Linked DNA regions of Bernardetia sp. MNP-M8. The protein of the gene in region 2 interacts with the protein of the main gene of each other region in a pairwise test. Links are inferred from orthologs where the notes say so. Each region holds a gene or a part of one and is shown on either strand. Other genes may lie near its edges.

The links. The genes of interacting proteins can lie anywhere in the genome.
Region 1: the proteins of V9L04_RS08260 (region 2) and dnaA interact in binary tests that used the Escherichia coli proteins (3 or more experiments, as listed by UniProt). The link is inferred for Bernardetia sp. MNP-M8 from one-to-one orthologs.

What each region holds. Positions count from the first base shown.
Region 1 is NZ_CP147012.1:4,668,340-4,672,461, forward strand. Bases 1,153-4,122 are described here. They hold dnaA (chromosomal replication initiator protein DnaA), read right to left. Parts: upstream 3,613-4,122; coding sequence 1,693-3,612; downstream 1,153-1,692. Other genes in these bases: V9L04_RS18900 (cyclic nucleotide-binding domain-containing protein), read left to right, coding at 1,153-1,629. In the rest of the region: V9L04_RS18890 (LptF/LptG family permease), read left to right, coding at 1-254; V9L04_RS18895 (metallophosphoesterase family protein), read left to right, coding at 272-973; more of V9L04_RS18900, read left to right, coding at 1,081-1,152. UniProt on the Escherichia coli protein: Plays an essential in the initiation and regulation of chromosomal replication. Binds in an ATP-dependent fashion to the origin of replication (oriC) to initiate formation of the DNA replication initiation complex once per cell cycle.
Region 2 is NZ_CP147012.1:1,999,176-2,004,330, reverse strand. What follows is about bases 1,291-4,139. They hold V9L04_RS08260 (HU family DNA-binding protein), read left to right. Parts: upstream 1,291-2,470; coding sequence 2,471-2,809; downstream 2,810-4,139. Other genes in these bases: V9L04_RS08255 (tetratricopeptide repeat protein), read left to right, coding at 2,974-3,912; V9L04_RS08265 (chemotaxis protein), read right to left, coding at 1,291-1,568. Also shown: thrC (threonine synthase), read left to right, coding at 1-935; more of V9L04_RS08265, read right to left, coding at 948-1,290; V9L04_RS08250 (Rne/Rng family ribonuclease), read left to right, coding at 4,661-5,155.

The DNA of each region.
Region 1 (4,122 bases), 2.7 Mb from region 2 along the record:
AGCGTTATGCATCTCCTTTTGCTATTATTATTCTTACCTTGATGGGGGTGGTAGTTTCTTCTAAAAAAACAAGACAAGGAACAAGTTTTAATATTGCACTTGGCTTTGTGTTGGCTTTTGTGTTTATTTTGTTTGTAGTAGTAGCTAGAAGTTTGGGACAAAGTGGAGCATTAGACCCTCGTGTGGGAGCTTGGATTCCAAATATTATCTTTGGTATAGTTGCTATTTATCTCTACTGGCGTGCGCCCAAATAAAGGAAGAATTTAGATAAATGAAATTAGAACATACAAAATATTCAAAGTTTATTTCTAAAAACCCAGATGGAAGACAGTTAGTTATTCCTGATATTCATGGTTGTTTGGCTACTTTCAAAACCTTATTAAATCAAATAAAATTAACTAAAAATGACCAACTTTTTTTGTTAGGAGATTATATTAATAAAGGAAAGGATAGCAAAGGAGTTTTAGATTTGATTATAAAACTGCAAGAAAATCAAGATGAAAATGGCTATCAAGTTTTTCCTTTACGTGGAAATCATGAGCAAATGTTTATTGAAGATTACGAAGGAATAAAGACAAGTCAGTTTTTGGATAAAACTGCTGAATTCTCACAATTAGAATATGATTTTGTTTCTACTTTGCCTTATTTCTATGAGTTAGATAATTTCTTTTTAGTTCATGCTGGCTTCAATTTAGAAACTAATAATCCATTTTCAGATTTTGAAACAATGCTTTGGAAAAGAGATTTTGTAATTACTGATAAAGAAAAAGAAAATCATTTTTATGATAAAACTATTATTATTGGACATAACCCTACTTTTTTGGATTATATTTTACAAGACATTAATTTAAAAGCTCCTTCAATTTGTTTAGATAATGGATGTGTTTATACTAAAAAATGGTTTTTAGGAAATTTACTATGTCTTAATTTGACTTCAAATGAAATTTTTATACAAGAAAATACTGAAAATTAACTTCGTATTTTTAGTTAATTTTGACTTTAGAAATAATAATTTCGTAATCTTCACTCCTATTTATCTATTTGAACTCTCACCTCTAAATTTTAACTTCATACTTTACTATGTGGAATCCATTTGCTCGTAAATATTCTTCTCAAGACAAAAAATTAATGGATTTTCTTAGAAAAATGTTGATTTTTTCTTGCCTTACTGATGAGGAATTAATGGTTTTTCTACCTAATCTTTATTTAAGAAATTATTCAAAAGATGAAATTGTTTTTTTTAGAAATGATCCAAGCCAAGCACTTTATATGGTCAAATCAGGTCAAATACGACTAGACTTAGATGTTGGAGAACGATTTGAAGAGTTAGGAAAGGTTACAAAAGGAGAGTTTTTTGGAGAAAATTGTTTAGTGCAAGGAACTCATCGATTATATAATGCAATTTGTTGTGATGCTGTAACAGAATTATATATTCTTCCTCTTGCTAATATATTAGAAATTTTTGAAGAATATCCACGCATCAAATCAAAAATATATGAAATGATGTCTCAAAATCAACAGGAATATATTCAAAATATATTTAATGCTTACCGAGATTCATTTGGTATTTTTGAATTAAGCCATTCCTATTTCAAAGGAGAGAATAAAAATAACCATATAATAGAATAAAATAAAAAAGCCAATAAGAACGAAAAGAACTTATTGGCTTTTTTATGTATTAAAACTTTGTTTTTAAAGTTGTTCTATTCGCTTGATAATCTCATCAAAAGTCTTTTTATAAGATTCTTCCTGTTCCATCTTGATAGGAACAACTTTACAAGCATGAATAACTGTGCTGTGGTCTCTTTTTCCAAAGTGCCAACCGATTGCTTTTAAAGGCAAATCAGTATATTCTTTTGTTAGATACATCGCAAACTGACGAGCTACTGCAATTTCTTTTTTTCTTGTTTTTCCTTTGAGTTGCTCTAAAGTAACTTGAAAAAAAGCTGCTACAATTTCTTCAATTGCATCAATAGAAAGTTCGTGAGTTTCGTTTTGATGTGCCACAACTGCGCCAAGTGCTTGACGAGCGAGGTCTAGTGTAATACTCATATCAGCCAAAGAAGATTTAGCTAAAAGAGAAGTAATTACACCTTCTAGTTCTCTAACATTAGTTGTTACACTTTTTGCTAGAAAATCAATCACATCTTGAGAAACTTGCGATTCGTATCCTTGTAATTTCGTATAAATAATTGCCTTTCTTGTTTCTACATCAGGAACTTTCAAATCTAGGATTGCTCCCCATTTGAAACGAGAAAGTAGTCGTTCTTGCAAACCTCTCATCTGAGCAGGCGCACAATCGCTAGTCATTATCATCTGTTTGCCTGCACTATGCAAGTGATTGAAGATATGGAAAAAACTCTCTTGAGTCTTTACCTTATCACACAAAAACTGAATATCATCAACAATCAAGACATCTAAATGATAATACTGTTCGGTAAACTGCGTAATTTCGTTTTCACGTACAGAAGCTACAAAATCATTGGCAAACTGGTCGGCAGATACATAAACTACTCGCTTTTCTGGATAATGTTCTAAGATTTTGTTGCCAATCGCATGTGCTAAGTGCGTTTTGCCCAAACCTACACCTCCATATAAAACTAAAGGGTGAAAACTCGTTCTTCCTGGATTTTTAGCAATTGCTCTACCTGCTGCAAAAGCAACACTATTACACTCACCTTCTACAAAAGTATCGAAGGTATATCTTGGATTAAGATTGTGAGGTAGTGCTTGTGTTGTCTTGACAGGACGAAAATTAGACTGTTGTTGAACATCTCTTGTTCGATTTTGAGTCTGATTTTGATAATATTGTTGAGAAGACTGTGAAGTAGAAGACTGAAAATTAGACGACTTCTGAACCTGTGGTGCAAACTGATTAGTAGTACTAGTTTGTTGGGTTCTATTATTTTCTTGTCTAATTGGTTGTCTTGCTTCTACTCTATTTTCTAGCTCTTTTTTATATTCTGGTTTATATTCCTGTCTAGTAGATTGCTGAGTTGAGTTATTTAATTGGCTTCTAGAAGTAGCCGTTTCATAATTCGAATTGCCATTTAAAACTATTGGATTGTCTGAATCTATATCCTTTTGATTATTATTTTGCTGAGTTGAATTCTGATTTTGAAACAAACTTGTTTGAATAGAAGTCGTTTCAGAATTATCTCCTTCATGACCATAACTCTCGGAAACATGAGAAGAAGAATTAAAATTATTTTTTTGTTTTGCTTGACCTTGCTGATTCTGATTTGTTGATTCTATCCTTTCGTCAAACGAATTATCAAATAAAGGTGTTTGTTTTTTTTCTGGAAGAAGAGAGTATTCTAATTTTCCATTTGTTCCTAATTGTTCGATAATCGCTTTTCTGAGTACAAGAACATAATGTTCTTCTAAAAATTCGTAAAAATAGAGGCTCGGTACTTGAATCGTCAAAATATTTTGGCGCAACCGCAAAGGTCGGACAGGTATAAACCAAGTTTTGAAACTCTGCTCTGGAATTTCAGACTTTATTACCTCCAAACATTGCTGCCAAACTGTCTGACAATCTTTGTAGCCACCACTATTTGTTGAGTGTGGGTTCAATGAGATAGCCGTATTTTGTTGAGAAAGTGATACCATAATTAATTAAAAAAACTAAATTTCCACACACTATCCAAATTTCTTTAGTATCAATAAGATTAGAAAAGGCAATCTGATTAAAGATTTTACTAGTAGTACTGCCTCTCGTTTCTATTTACTGATATTGATTTATTCTTTTAGTTGTCTTTACTTTTTTACTATTTATTTTCTGTTTATCGTTTTTGATTTGATAACTAACCACAAAATTTAATTTGTAGCTCTACTATTATAAAATCTATAACTTAAATTTCTTTTTCTTTACCTGAGTTTGGAAGCAAAATTTTCACTTCATCTCATAAAGGTTTTTTTTATATAAAGACAAAAATTCCTTAACCCATTTTTTATTAAAAACTTAATTTTACCAAAAACTGGGGGTGCAAAAACTACCCTCTTTTTAAATTATTTTTTTTGAAAATCAATAAAGTTTGTTATGCTTGCTGATTTTTTTAAAAAGACAGAGAGGCTAGTAGTTATCTTTCCGTGTATGTGGATTGTGATAACAAAATTGAG
Region 2 (5,155 bases):
AAAATAAAGACAAAAAAGAAATAACTGTTTTAGTAGCCACAACAGGTGATACAGGAAGTGCAGCAGCAAGTGCATTTTTCGAAAAAGAAGGTATAAAACTTTGTATTCTTTATCCAAAAAATAAATTGAGTTTATTGCAAGAAAAACAACTCAATACATGGGGCAAGAATATTATAGCTTTGGAAATTGATGGAACTTTTGAAGATTGTCAAAGGCTTGTCAAAGAAGCCATTACAAATAAAGAACTCAATAAAAGAATACAACTTACAACAGCTAATTCTTATAATATTGCTCGTCTTTTACCACAATGTGTATATTATTTTTGGGCTGTTGCTCAGTTGAAAGGCGAAAAACGAACAGCTATTTTTTCAGTCCCAAGTGGTAACTTTGGAAACATAACAGCAGGAATTATTGCCAAAAAAATGGGTCTTCGAATCAGTCGGTTTATTGCTGCAACGAATATAAATGATGTTGTTCCACAGTATTTACTCAATGGAAGTTTTGAACCTCGTCCTGCTGTTCGCACTATTTCTAGTTCGATGGATACAGGCAATCCAGTTAATTTTAGACGTTTACTGACTCTATACAATCACTCTTATACTCGCTTTTCGGCAGATATTGCAGGCTATAGGCTAACTGACCGAAGAACAAAAAATACCCTCAAGGATCTTTATGAAGGTTATAATTATTTGGCAGATCCTCATTCTACAGTCGCTTATGCTGCACTCAAAAACTATCTTACACCAGAAAGTGAAGTAGGAATTTTTCTTGCTACAGCTCATCCAGCCAAGTATTATGAAGTAGTTAAACAAACCATTTTGGATGTCGAATTAGAAATGCCTCCTTTTTTGGAAGAAGTATTGAGAAAAGATAAAGAAGTTGTTTCTCTGTCTTCTAAATTTGATGATTTGAAAGAATTTCTAACAAAAAATTAAACTCTAATCAAACTATTGTTTTTCTTGTTTTGTAGGATAAAGTACAATTAGAAGAGTAATAATACCAATTATAACAAGAAAAGCAATTTCTATATTGGTAAATAAATCTATTGTATTAAAGGCTCTGTTTACTCTAGCTAACTCTCTTTTTCCTTCATTAATTTGTATATCAGATAAAGAGTTAAGGTTATTTCTGAGTCGTAATAACTTTGTTTCCATGGTGTTCCTCCACTCTTTATCTTGCAAAATATCTCTATTATTCAAGGATTGGTTTTCTAATACTTCCACATCTTTAAAATTGTTATACAACCTTTCTAAGTAGTGTGTTTCGTTGGAAGTAAGTTGTGTCTTTGAAAATTTATCAATTAAAGTATAAATAGAGTCGTTTATAGCAGCATTTTTCGTAGAATAAAAATTAGAATCTGAAAGTAAAAAGGCAATTCTTTTTTCTTGTGTAAGGTTAGAAATGTTATAAATCAAGTTTTTGACAATCAATCTATCTTTATACATGGTAGAAACAGAAGCTCTGATGCCTTTAATATGGTCTCTATCTATTAGGTTAGTGGCTAAGACCAGTAAAAAAATAAATAATATTCCAGTTATCCACATTATTTTCTTGACAGTATTTTTCATAATCAAACCTTTTTTTATGAGATGAACCTTTAGAAACTCATAACTCTACATTTACTAAAAAGTTTATAGTAATACTATCAATTATCATTTTGTTTCATTCAATTTTAAATAAACTAGACACAACAACTCCTGTTATATTATTTTTTAATAAAAAAAACTTGCTAATTCATTCATTTTCAGTAATTTAGTATTTGTGAATTAGAAAGATGACTTTCAAACTATTTTTGCAACTAAAAATGATTCAAAACTTGTGAAAAAAATAGATAAACAACAGGATTTCTCTTGAGAATAATTTAATTCAAGATGTTACCTTACTATAAAAACAAATTTTTAATAGAATTTTACTTGCTAAATACAAATTACAAAAGTACCTTTGCACTCCCAAAAGGATTGACAACAATCTGACAATGAAGTGATTAGTTTTGGTATATTATCAAATAAAAGTTAATTTATTAAACTATAACTTCAAAAAAGATAAAAAAAAATAATTAAAAATGGACTGTAAAATAGAGTTTTAAAGTTAGAATATACGCAGAAATCTTATTACATGATTTTATATTCTGAGTTTGATATTTTTTACAATAGTTTGTTTGGTTATATATTGATTTTTCTTACTTGTTTGATTTTGCTATTTTATCCTTATTTGGAACACAAACAACTAAATATCAATTGAATATAATTGGGAAATTGTTTATGCAAATAGTTTAGTTAGTAAACTATTTTATTAAATACTCCACCAAATTCTATATAAAAATTAGAGTTAGATAGAATATTCTATCTGTTATTTTGATTTTTGTTATCATACTTATTGAATTTTATTTTTGATAAACTGGTTTTGATACATCAAACTCAGCATCAATTTTATTTAAAATTCATTCTTTTAACCTAAAAAAACAACCACAGTGACTAAAGCAGATCTTATTGCAGAAATTGCTAACCGCACCGAAAAAGATAAATTCGACGTTCAAAATATCGTAGAAGAATTTTTTAATGTAGTAAAAGACAACATGGCAGAGGGAGAGAACATTTATGTTCGTGGATTCGGAAGCTTTGTCAATAAAAAAAGAGCTAGAAAAGTAGCTCGTGATATTGCAGCCAAAAAACCAATGGTTATCGAACCTCACTTTGTTCCTAGTTTCAAACCAGCCAAAACATTTGTAGAAGCTGTAAAAACTAGCGAAAAACTACTTGCAGAAGTAGAATTAGAAGAGTCTGATAGAAGAATGAAAGCAACAGCTTAAATTATAATTATGAATTATAAATGGTAAATTATGAAATTTCATTAAGTCATAGTTTAATATTGAAGTATATTTTTTAATAAAACCTATTTTAATAAAAATATATTTAACGTATTGTCTTCATAATTTACCATTCATCATTAATCATTTACCATTGTTTTCAAGTTATGCAAATCAAACAGTATTCACTTATCGCAGCAGGAGTTGGACTAACAGCTCTTTTGGCTTTTTTACCCAAAGGGGTTGTAAAAAATGATTCTGATACTTCTGCAAATCGTGATAAAGGTGTGGTTTCGGCTTCTTCTTCTCTCAATCAAGAATTTAGTCAGGAAAATACTATTCCTGATGGACATAGTGAAGACGACGGACATGACCATAGTAATTCAGAAGCAAATGAAGACACTCAAAATGCTACTACACAGCACATGATGACTGTTTCAGAAGAAGATAAAGAATTATTAAACTCAGCTCGTACTCTTTATTTTGAAGTTTCTAATACAAAAAATGTAAGTCATAATGATAAACATCAAGCCTTAGAGAACTTTATTGAAAATCTCAAAAAAATTAGCTTGTTTGATAGTGCAGCCTATTATTTGGCTATTGAAGCAGAAGAAAATCCAACTTTAGGACATAATCTTGCTGCTGCTGATGCCTATTATGAAGCCTCTGTTTTTGCTATTAATCCAACAAAAGCAAGTGCAGCCTCTGAAAAAGCAAGGAAGTATTATGAGTTAGTTTTGAAGGAAAATCCAAAAAATACAGATGCAAAGGCACAACTTGCAATGACCTATGTAACAACTCCTAATCCGATGAAGGGAATTGCAATGCTTAGAGAAATTGTAGAGCAAGACCCAAATCATACAAAGGCGATTGAGAATTTAGGATTACTTTCTGTACAGTCTGGGCAGTATGACAAAGCTGTTACTCGTTTTGAGAGATTAGTAGAACTCAAGCCCGATGATGTCTCGGCTCATTTGTATTTGGGAGTAAGCTACAAAGAAACAGGAGCAAAAGAAAAAGCTAGAAAACAATTAGAGTTTGTCTTTGATAATGCAACTGACCCAGCTTTGAAAGAAGCAGCTAAAGAGTATTTAAAAGGACTCTAAACGTGAAATAAACTGACAAATTGTGTAAAACTTACTATTTTTTTATTAATTGTATGATTTTTGCACTATTTATGGTATATTTGCCAAAATTAGGTGTAGAGTAATTAAAATCAATTAAAATTGGTTTCCTTACAATTTTTGAGTATATTTTGTTTCAAATTTTTACTCAAACAAAGCCTTTTATGATTTAGATTTCAATTCTTTTGAAAAACGGCAAAATTCACTAAATCAACCTTATACTTTATTTGACTTATATAATAAATTGGATTGTGTTTTTTCTAATACAGTCATTTATTAATAATTATATTTCAAAATCATTTTTATAAAATTTTAATCATTTAAATCAAAACATTATGCCTTGCGGAAAAAAACGTAAAAGACACAAGATTGCTACTCATAAACGTAAAAAACGTCTTCGTAAAAATCGTCATAAGAAAAAATAATTGACACTCTTTACAAAAGCAGACACTTTTATATAAACAGATTTTATCTGTTTCTGAAAGTTTCTGCTTTTGGTATTGAAAAGCGTTTGTGGCAAAATGTAGCAAACACTTTCTGATGTATTTTTGAGATAGATTATTAAAACTCTTATCAATACTATTTAAGACAAGCAAAACAACTGTATTGGATTGTCTGCTACAAAATTTGCATTCTTTATGCCTAGCCATAAACGAAGCAAAGAATCTTCCTAACCGAGTTAAAGCGCAGGTTAGTTTAGATAAATTATTCAACTAATCGAATTACGAATGTGAGTAACGAATTAGTAATTAATGCCACTCCTGAAGGAGGGCGAATTGCGCTTTTGCAAGATAGAAACTTAGTAGAGTTTCATCACGATGAGGGAAATCATCAGTTTTCAGTAGGAGATATGTATTTAGGAACAGTAAGACGTATTGTTCCAGGCATGAATGCAGCTTTCATAGACATTGGATATGAAAAAGATGCATTTTTGCATTATTTGGATTTAGGTCCAAATGTAAGTTCTTTGATAAAATATACGAAGCAAGTACGTAGTAATAATCCAAAAAACGGACAGCAAGACTACAAGTTTACCAACTTCCAGCTTGAAAAGCCAATAGATAAACTCGGTAAAATGGGTGATGTTTTGAAGCCAAATCAGCTTGTTTTGGTACAAGTAGTTAAAGAACCAATTTCAACAAAAGGACCTCGTTTGTCGTGTCAGCTTTCATTAGCTGGTAGATATTTGGTGTTAGTGCCTTTTGATGAACGTGTTCTTATTTCT